DNA from 2 places in the Evansella cellulosilytica DSM 2522 genome. Region 2 is predicted to be linked to the other one. Evidence: a T-box and tRNA genes for the amino acid it is inferred to sense, from the RefSeq annotation. Region 2 holds a T-box; the other holds one or more tRNA genes.

Region 1 (4,420 bases), 1.3 Mb from region 2:
ACCATCCCATTACGGATGGTGGGTTCCCCCATTCGGAAATCTCCGGATCAAAGCTTACTTACAGCTCCCCGAAGCATATCGGTGTTCGTCCCGTCCTTCGTCGGCTCCTAGTGCCAAGGCATTCACCGTGCGCCCTTTCTAGCTTAACCACTAAAAAGTGTGGCGTCTTACATTCGCCTTAACTAAGACACACAGTTGATTTCGTTAGAAGAATAGACTTCTATTGATATCTACTGGTGATCATTTAAATCAGTTTTTGTTATCTAGTTTTCAAAGGACAAATCGCACCACGCAAGTGTGCGATAATCAAGTAGTTGTGCTGTCTTTTGAGCTGATACGCGTTAGCGTTCAGCGAGCACAACGACTTTATTTTGAGAGTATGACCTCTCAAAACTAAACAAAAAGTCCAAAGCGAAGTTCGAAAGTAATGAGCTTTATGTTTCTACAGTTGTTGTAGAAAATAACTGCTCCTTAGAAAGGAGGTGATCCATCCCCACCTTCCGGTAGGGATACCTTGTTACGACTTCACCCCAATCATCTGTCCCACCTTCGGCGGCTGGCTCCAAAAGGTTACCTCACCGACTTCGGGTGTTACAAACTCTCGTGGTGTGACGGGCGGTGTGTACAAGGCCCGGGAACGTATTCACCGCGGCATGCTGATCCGCGATTACTAGCAATTCCGGCTTCATGCAGGCGAGTTGCAGCCTGCAATCCGAACTGAGAGTGGCTTTATGGGATTCGCTCGGCCTCGCGGCTTTGCTGCCCTTTGTACCACCCATTGTAGCACGTGTGTAGCCCAGGTCATAAGGGGCATGATGATTTGACGTCATCCCCACCTTCCTCCGGTTTGTCACCGGCAGTCACCTTAGAGTGCCCAACTGAATGCTGGCAACTAAGATCAAGGGTTGCGCTCGTTGCGGGACTTAACCCAACATCTCACGACACGAGCTGACGACAACCATGCACCACCTGTCACTCTGTCCCCCGAAGGGGAACGTCCTATCTCTAGGAGTGTCAGAGGATGTCAAGACCTGGTAAGGTTCTTCGCGTTGCTTCGAATTAAACCACATGCTCCACTGCTTGTGCGGGCCCCCGTCAATTCCTTTGAGTTTCAGCCTTGCGGCCGTACTCCCCAGGCGGAGTGCTTAATGTGTTAACTGCGGCACTAAGGGTATCGAAACCCCTAACACCTAGCACTCATCGTTTACGGCGTGGACTACCAGGGTATCTAATCCTGTTTGCTCCCCACGCTTTCGCGCCTCAGCGTCAGTTGTAGGCCAGAAAGTCGCCTTCGCCACTGGTGTTCCTCCACATATCTACGCATTTCACCGCTACACGTGGAATTCCACTTTCCTCTCCTACACTCAAGTCCCCCAGTTTCCAATGACCCTCCACGGTTGAGCCGTGGGCTTTCACATCAGACTTAAGAGACCGCCTGCGCGCGCTTTACGCCCAATAATTCCGGACAACGCTTGCCCCCTACGTATTACCGCGGCTGCTGGCACGTAGTTAGCCGGGGCTTTCTGGTTAGGTACCGTCAAGGTGCCAACCTATTTGAATGGCACTTGTTCTTCCCTAACAACAGAACTTTACAATCCGAAGACCTTCATCGTTCACGCGGCGTTGCACCGTCAGGCTTTCGCCCATTGCGGATGATTCCCTACTGCTGCCTCCCGTAGGAGTCTGGACCGTGTCTCAGTTCCAGTGTGGCCGATCACCCTCTCAGGTCGGCTACGCATCGTTGCCTTGGTGAGCCATTACCTCACCAACTAGCTAATGCGCCGCGGGCCCATCTCACAGTGTTAGGATTACTCCCAACTTTTACAATAGAACCATGCGGTTCCGTTGATCATCCGGTATTAGCTTCGGTTTCCCGGAGTTATCCCAGTCTGTAAGGCAGGTTGCCCACGTGTTACTCACCCGTCCGCCGCTAATCTCATAAGAGCAAGCTCTTATTTGATCCGCTCGACTTGCATGTATTAGGCACGCCGCCAGCGTTCGTCCTGAGCCAGGATCAAACTCTCCAAAAAATTGTTGAGTTCGATGTCTCTGACATCAAGCTAAATTTTGGCTAATTTATAAATCTTATTGACGGGATATCCTTTCATCAATCGTATATACGACTAATGTGTCTATCCCACTTCGCTTGGCTTTTTGTTTAGTTTTCAAAGATCAATAATATTGGTGGAGCCTAGCGGGATCGAACCGCTGACCTCCTGCGTGCAAGGCAGGCGCTCTCCCAGCTGAGCTAAGGCCCCAAAAAGATGGTCGGGAAGACAGGATTTGAACCTGCGACCCCCTGGTCCCAAACCAGGTGCTCTACCAAGCTGAGCCACTTCCCGTTATTTAAACTATCTACAAACACTATACTAAAGATAAAGGGATTAGTGCATGTATAATTTATTATGGCGCGCCCGAGAGGAGTCGAACCCCTAACCTTTTGATCCGTAGTCAAACGCTCTATCCAATTGAGCTACGGGCGCTTATGGTGCCGAGGGCCGGACTTGAACCGGCACGATAGTCACCTACCGCAGGATTTTAAGTCCTGTGTGTCTGCCAATTCCACCACCCCGGCTAGACGAATTACAAACTTAAATTACTGGAGCGGAAGACGAGATTCGAACTCGCGACCCCCACCTTGGCAAGGTGGTGTTCTACCACTGAACTACTCCCGCAAATAAATAAGTTAATAACGGACTAATTATATATTTTTTAAAATCGTTTGGTGCGGGTGAAGGGAGTCGAACCCCCACGCCCGAAGGCACTAGATCCTAAGTCTAGCGCGTCTGCCAGTTCCGCCACACCCGCAAACAATTTTAAAATGGTGAGCCATGAAGGACTCGAACCTTCGACCCTCTGATTAAAAGTCAGATGCTCTACCAACTGAGCTAATGGCTCCTATAAAAGGAATGAATATGGTGCTGGCCAGAGGACTTGAACCCCCAACCTACTGATTACAAGTCAGTTGCTCTACCAATTGAGCTAGGCCAGCATAAATGGTGGAGGATGACGGGATCGAACCGCCGACCCCCTGCTTGTAAGGCAGGTGCTCTCCCAGCTGAGCTAATCCTCCATTTACCTGCCCAGCAACGTCCTACTTTCACAGGGGGAAACCCCCAACTATCATCGGCGCTGGAGAGCTTAACTACCGTGTTCGGCATGGGAACGGGTGTGACCTCTCCGCTATCGTCACTGGACTTTTTATGAGAGTTTATCCTCTCAAAACTAGATAACATTATCTGATTAAATGATCGTCTTAATAAAGTTTGGTTAAGCCCTCGATCGATTAGTATCTCTCAGCTTCACATGTCGCCATGCTTCCACATGAGACCTATCAACCTCATCATCTCTGAGGGATCTTACTCACTTACGTGATGGGAAATCTCATCTTGAGGGGGGCTTCATGCTTAGATGCTTTCAGCACTTATCCCTTCCACACGTAGCTACCCAGCTATGCTCCTGGCGGAACAACTGGTACACCAGCGGTGTGTCCATCCCGGTCCTCTCGTACTAAGGACAGCTCCTCTCAAATTTCCTACGCCTGCGACGGATAGGGACCGAACTGTCTCACGACGTTCTGAACCCAGCTCGCGTACCGCTTTAATGGGCGAACAGCCCAACCCTTGGGACCTACTTCAGCCCCAGGATGCGATGAGCCGACATCGAGGTGCCAAACCTCCCCGTCGATGTGGACTCTTGGGGGAGATTAGCCTGTTATCCCCAGGGTAGCTTTTATCCGTTGAGCGACGGCCCTTCCATACGGTGCCGCCGGATCACTAAGCCCGACTTTCGTCCCTGCTCGACCTGTATGTCTCGCAGTCAAGCTCCCTTATGCCTTTGCACTCTACGAATGATTTCCAACCATTCTGAGGGAACCTTTGGGCGCCTCCGTTACTTTTTAGGAGGCGACCGCCCCAGTCAAACTGCCCACCTGACACTGTCCCTGATCCGGATTACGGACCGAGGTTAGAATTCCAGTACAACCAGGGTAGTATCCCACCGACGCCTCCACCGAAGCTAGCGCTCCGGCTTCCAAGGCTCCTACCTATCCTGTACAAGTTGTACCAAAATCCAATATCAAGCTACAGTAAAGCTCCATGGGGTCTTTCCGTCCTGTCGCAGGTAACCTGCATCTTCACAGGTAATATAATTTCACCGGGTCTCTCGTTGAGACAGTGCCCAAATCGTTGCACCTTTCGTGCGGGTCGGAACTTACCCGACAAGGAATTTCGCTACCTTAGGACCGTTATAGTTACGGCCGCCGTTTACTGGGGCTTCAATTCAGAGCTTCTCCCGAAGGATAACCCCTCCTCTTAACCTTCCAGCACCGGGCAGGTGTCAGCCCCTATACTTCGCCTTACGGCTTGGCAGAGACCTGTGTTTTTGATAAACAGTCGTTTGGGCCTATTCACTGCGGCTC
Region 2 (4,420 bases):
GAAATATCAAAAGAAAAAATAAGGTCTTTAGCAAATGTAGTGAAAAGTTTTCATATATCAGCTACAGGAACACTTTCACTTGAAAAAGCATTCGTCACTGGTGGTGGTGTTTCAGTAAAAGAACTGCAGCCTAAACGAATGGAATCTAAGCTAATGAAGGGATTATTCTTCTGTGGGGAAGTACTGGATATTCACGGCTATACTGGTGGATACAATATAACTGTTGCTTTTTCTACAGGATATACAGCAGGACAAGCTGCCGCAATGAATATGTGGGAATAGAGACTGACTAATAGGTTGACATTAACCCTATTAAGTACTTAACACAATATATATAGCAAAACACTAATACCTAACTTCATTGCAAGCTAGGTATTAGTTTATTTTGCCAAGACTTTTCTATCGTTTTTGATTCAACCTTAGTTAGCTACAATATTGACAAGTTTTCCAGGTACTGCAATAACCTTTCGAACTGTTTTCCCTTCAATTTCTTCTTTTACTTTATCAATTTCAACTGCTTTTTGCTCCATGTCTTCACGACTTGCGTCTTTAGCGATAACAAGCTTCGAACGCACCTTACCATTAACTTGGACAACAATTTCTACTTCATTCTCTACTAACAATGACTCATCATATATTGGCCACGTAGCATATGCAATTGTTTCTTCATGTCCAAGCTTACTCCAAAGCTCTTCACTAATATGCGGAGCTACTGGTGAAAGTAATTTCACAAATCCTTCAATATGAGACTTACATAATTCCTCTTGTTTGTATGCCTCATTTACAAATACCATCATTTGTGAAATTCCTGTATTAAAACGTAATCCTTCAAAGTCCTCTGTTACTTTTTTTACAGTTTGATGGTACGCCCGTGTCATATGTGCAGATCCCTCTTTATCAACAATGGCGTGATTTAGCTCTCCATTATCAGATACAATTAATCGCCAAACACGATCAAGGAAACGGCGTGCACCGTCTAAACCATTTGTGCTCCATGCTATCGATGCATCCAATGGCCCCATAAACATTTCATATAACCTTAATGTATCCGCACCATGGCTTTTAATGATATCATCAGGATTCACAACATTTCCTTTAGACTTACTCATTTTTTCATTTCCTTCACCAAGAATCATTCCTTGGTTATATAGCTTTTGGAATGGCTCCTTCGTTGGAACAACACCAATATCGTAAAGAAATTTATGCCAGAACCGTGCATAAAGTAAATGGAGAACAGCGTGCTCAGCTCCGCCAATGTAAATATCTACTGGCAACCACTTTTTCAATAATTCAGGATCCGCAAGTGCTTCGTCATTATGTGGATCAATATAACGTAAATAGTACCAACAGCTTCCTGCCCATTGTGGCATCGTGTTCGTTTCACGTCGACCTTTTTTACCAGTTTCAGGATCTGTTACATATAACCAATCGGTTGCATTCGCTAACGGAGATTCGCCTTCTCCAGATGGCTTAAACTCTTCCAATTCTGGGAGTGTTAAAGGTAGCTCCTCCTCAGGTACAGCCTTCATCGTACCGTCTTCAAAGTGAATGATTGGAATTGGCTCACCCCAATAACGTTGTCTACTAAATAGCCAATCACGAAGGCGATATGTTACCTTTCTTTCTCCACGGTTGTTATTTTCTAACCATTCGATCATTTTGCTAATGGCTTCTTCCTTATCAAGCCCGTTTAGGAAATCCGAGTTAACATGCGGACCATCGCCAGTATATGCCTCTTTAGAAAGGTCACCCCCAGAAACTACTTCAACGATTGGAAGATCAAATGCTTGTGCAAATTCGTAGTCTCTTTCATCATGGCCCGGTACAGCCATAATTGCACCTGTTCCGTAGTTTACGAGTACATAGTCAGCAATCCAGATTGGTAGCTTTTCTCCACTAACTGGGTGTATCGCATAAGCACCAGTGAAAACACCGGTTTTGTCTTTAGCAAGCTCCGTTCTTTCTAAATCACTTTTTGTTGCTACCTTCTTTTGATATTCATCAACAGCCTCGAATTGCTCTGGTGTTACAATTCTTTCAACTAGCTTATGCTCTGGTGCTAGTACGATGTATGTTGCGCCATATAGTGTATCTGGTCTTGTAGTGAAAACAGTAATTGTATTATCGACGCCTTCAACATCAAATGTTACATCTGCACCTTCCGAACGTCCGATCCAGTTGCGCTGCATATCCTTTAAGCTCTCCGGCCAATCGAGTTCTTCTAGATCCTCAAGTAAACGATCTGCATAAGCAGTAATGCGTAGCATCCATTGCTTCATAGGGCGACGCTCTACAGGATGACCTCCGCGTTCACTTTTTCCATCGATGACCTCTTCGTTAGCCAATACTGTCCCGAGCGCTGGGCACCAATTTACTGCTACTTCATCTACATACGCAAGTCCTTTCTCATAAAGCTTTAAGAATATCCATTGCGTCCACTTATAATAGCTTTCATCCGTCGTATTTACTTCTCGGTCCCAATCGTAGGAAAAACCAAGTGCTTTAATTTGCTTTCGAAATACATCAATGTTCTTCACTGTAAATTCATTTGGATGATTTCCAGTATCTAATGCATATTGCTCTGCTGGAAGTCCGAACGCATCCCACCCCATTGGATGAAGTACATTGTACCCTTGCATACGGCGCATTCTTGAAAGAATATCCGTTGCAGTATAACCTTCAGGGTGTCCTACATGAAGTCCAGATCCTGAAGGGTACGGAAACATGTCTAGCGCATAAAAATTCTCTTTCGTTGTGTTCTCCTCAACTTTAAATGTTTTGTTTTCTTCCCAAACTTTTTGCCACTTCTGCTCTACGAACTGATGGTCAAAAGCCATCGCCAAAACCTCCCATTATACATCTTAAGATGACAAAAAACCTCCCATCCCTAGCGTAAAACAGGGACGAGAGGTTGAAATCCTTCCCGCGGTACCACCCACGTTAGCGGTGAAAAAGCAAATAGCCGCTCTCTTTGACCTGTAACGTAGGTTATTCGTTAAAGAGTAATGAGATATTGTGATACTCTGTTCCTCTTTACAATTCCAAGGCGAGTTCATCAAATTCCACGGTTAACTTCCACCACCCGTTAACTCTCTGAAAACGTGTTCGTTGACTACTAGTCCTTGTCGTCATCTTTCGACTATATTCAAATAGTTTTAATTATTGTTATTGTATGCATCCAACACTGTAGTGTCAAGCATTCTACGAATATCATTTACCTATTTTTTCAATTTTAAACTTTTTATGATGCAGATGATTCTACTTTTTTTCTTGAAAACGTCGTATTTGCTATTTTTCGATCAAATATGAGTGTTGTTATAAATGGAATAACGAACATAAAGGCTATGACGTAAAATAAAATTGCCATTCCAAACATATCTGCTAAAAAGCCGCCAAATAACGGACCGATAACACGGCCACCTGTTCCTACACTATTCACGATCCCTTGATAAAATCCTGCTTTTCCTTTTGGTGCTAGCTGATGAGCGATTGTTGGTATCGCAGGCCATACGAACATCTCACCTATCGTTAATATAATCATAGCTGCTAAAAAGGCTGTGAATACCTCTGCTTGGGATAACACTAAGTATGAACCCATAAAGATTGCTAATCCTACATAAATCTGTGATTTTAAAGAATGAACAAATCGATTTATAAAGTATTTAATAATAGGCTGACAAAAAACAATCATACACCCATTTATTGTCCATAATAAACTGTATTGCGTAAGTGGGATGTCTAGGTTTTGCGTATGAACAGAAACAGTGGATGCCCACTGTGCATATGCCACCCAGCAAATAAGAAAACCAAAACACAACATGAGTAATGCATGGAATCGTTTTTTATTTTCTATTATTGCACCTTGCTCAAATACATTTGTCGTAGCTGCACTATCCTGTTCTACTTTAATATGACGAATCGCAAAAAATGCTAGGAGGAAAAACCCAACATACATCATTCCGTTACCGAAGAAAACGAGATCAAAGCGATAGCTTGCTAAAAAGCCACCAATCGCTGAACCAGCAGCGACCCCTACATTTTGTGCAACATAGATCGCATTAAAGGGACGCCTGCCCCCTTCTGGCCAAATTGCACCAGCCATTGCATACATACATGGAACCATTAAACCTGCTCCAAAGCCTAAGCCCATGAGAAAGATAATGTAAGCAATAAAGGAGTAATGGAAGAATGCTAAAAGAAATGCACTAGTCATTGTAATTGTAAGCCCAATTGAAATAGTACGATAACCGCCAATTTTATCGAAAAGCTTGCCACCAATTAAGTTACCGATAATACCTGATAATCCATTAAACATAAGAACAGTACCTGCAACTGTCAATGACTGTCCAAGTACTTGGTTAATATATATTGTATTTAAAGGCCATAAAAAAGAAGCCCCTGTCACGTTGATTGCCATTCC

Evidence for each region. A T-box is a leader RNA that pairs with one kind of tRNA and senses whether it is charged. The one in region 2 lies ahead of leuS (leucine--tRNA ligase), so its partner is inferred to be a tRNA-Leu.
Region 1: it encodes a tRNA-Leu, which carries the amino acid that the T-box ahead of leuS (leucine--tRNA ligase) is inferred to sense. The anticodon was not compared.

Annotation. Positions count from the first base shown of each region.
Region 1 is NC_014829.1:105,279-109,698, reverse strand. Features, by position in the region: rRNA gene BCELL_RS00520 (23S ribosomal RNA) at 1-149, opposite strand, end outside; rRNA gene BCELL_RS00515 (16S ribosomal RNA) at 476-2,030, opposite strand; tRNA gene BCELL_RS00510 (tRNA-Ala) at 2,183-2,258, opposite strand; tRNA gene BCELL_RS00505 (tRNA-Pro) at 2,266-2,342, opposite strand; tRNA gene BCELL_RS00500 (tRNA-Arg) at 2,407-2,483, opposite strand; tRNA gene BCELL_RS00495 (tRNA-Leu) at 2,487-2,575, opposite strand; tRNA gene BCELL_RS00490 (tRNA-Gly) at 2,601-2,675, opposite strand; tRNA gene BCELL_RS00485 (tRNA-Leu) at 2,724-2,808, opposite strand; tRNA gene BCELL_RS00480 (tRNA-Lys) at 2,823-2,898, opposite strand; tRNA gene BCELL_RS00475 (tRNA-Thr) at 2,917-2,992, opposite strand; tRNA gene BCELL_RS00470 (tRNA-Val) at 2,998-3,073, opposite strand; rRNA gene rrf (5S ribosomal RNA) at 3,082-3,197, opposite strand; rRNA gene BCELL_RS00460 (23S ribosomal RNA) at 3,267-4,420, opposite strand, start outside.
Region 2 is NC_014829.1:3,528,820-3,533,239, forward strand. Features, by position in the region: gene BCELL_RS16355 (BaiN/RdsA family NAD(P)/FAD-dependent oxidoreductase) at 1-282, shown strand, start outside; gene leuS (leucine--tRNA ligase) at 420-2,837, opposite strand; T-box leader at 2,897-3,138, opposite strand; gene BCELL_RS16365 (MDR family MFS transporter) at 3,242-4,420, opposite strand, start outside.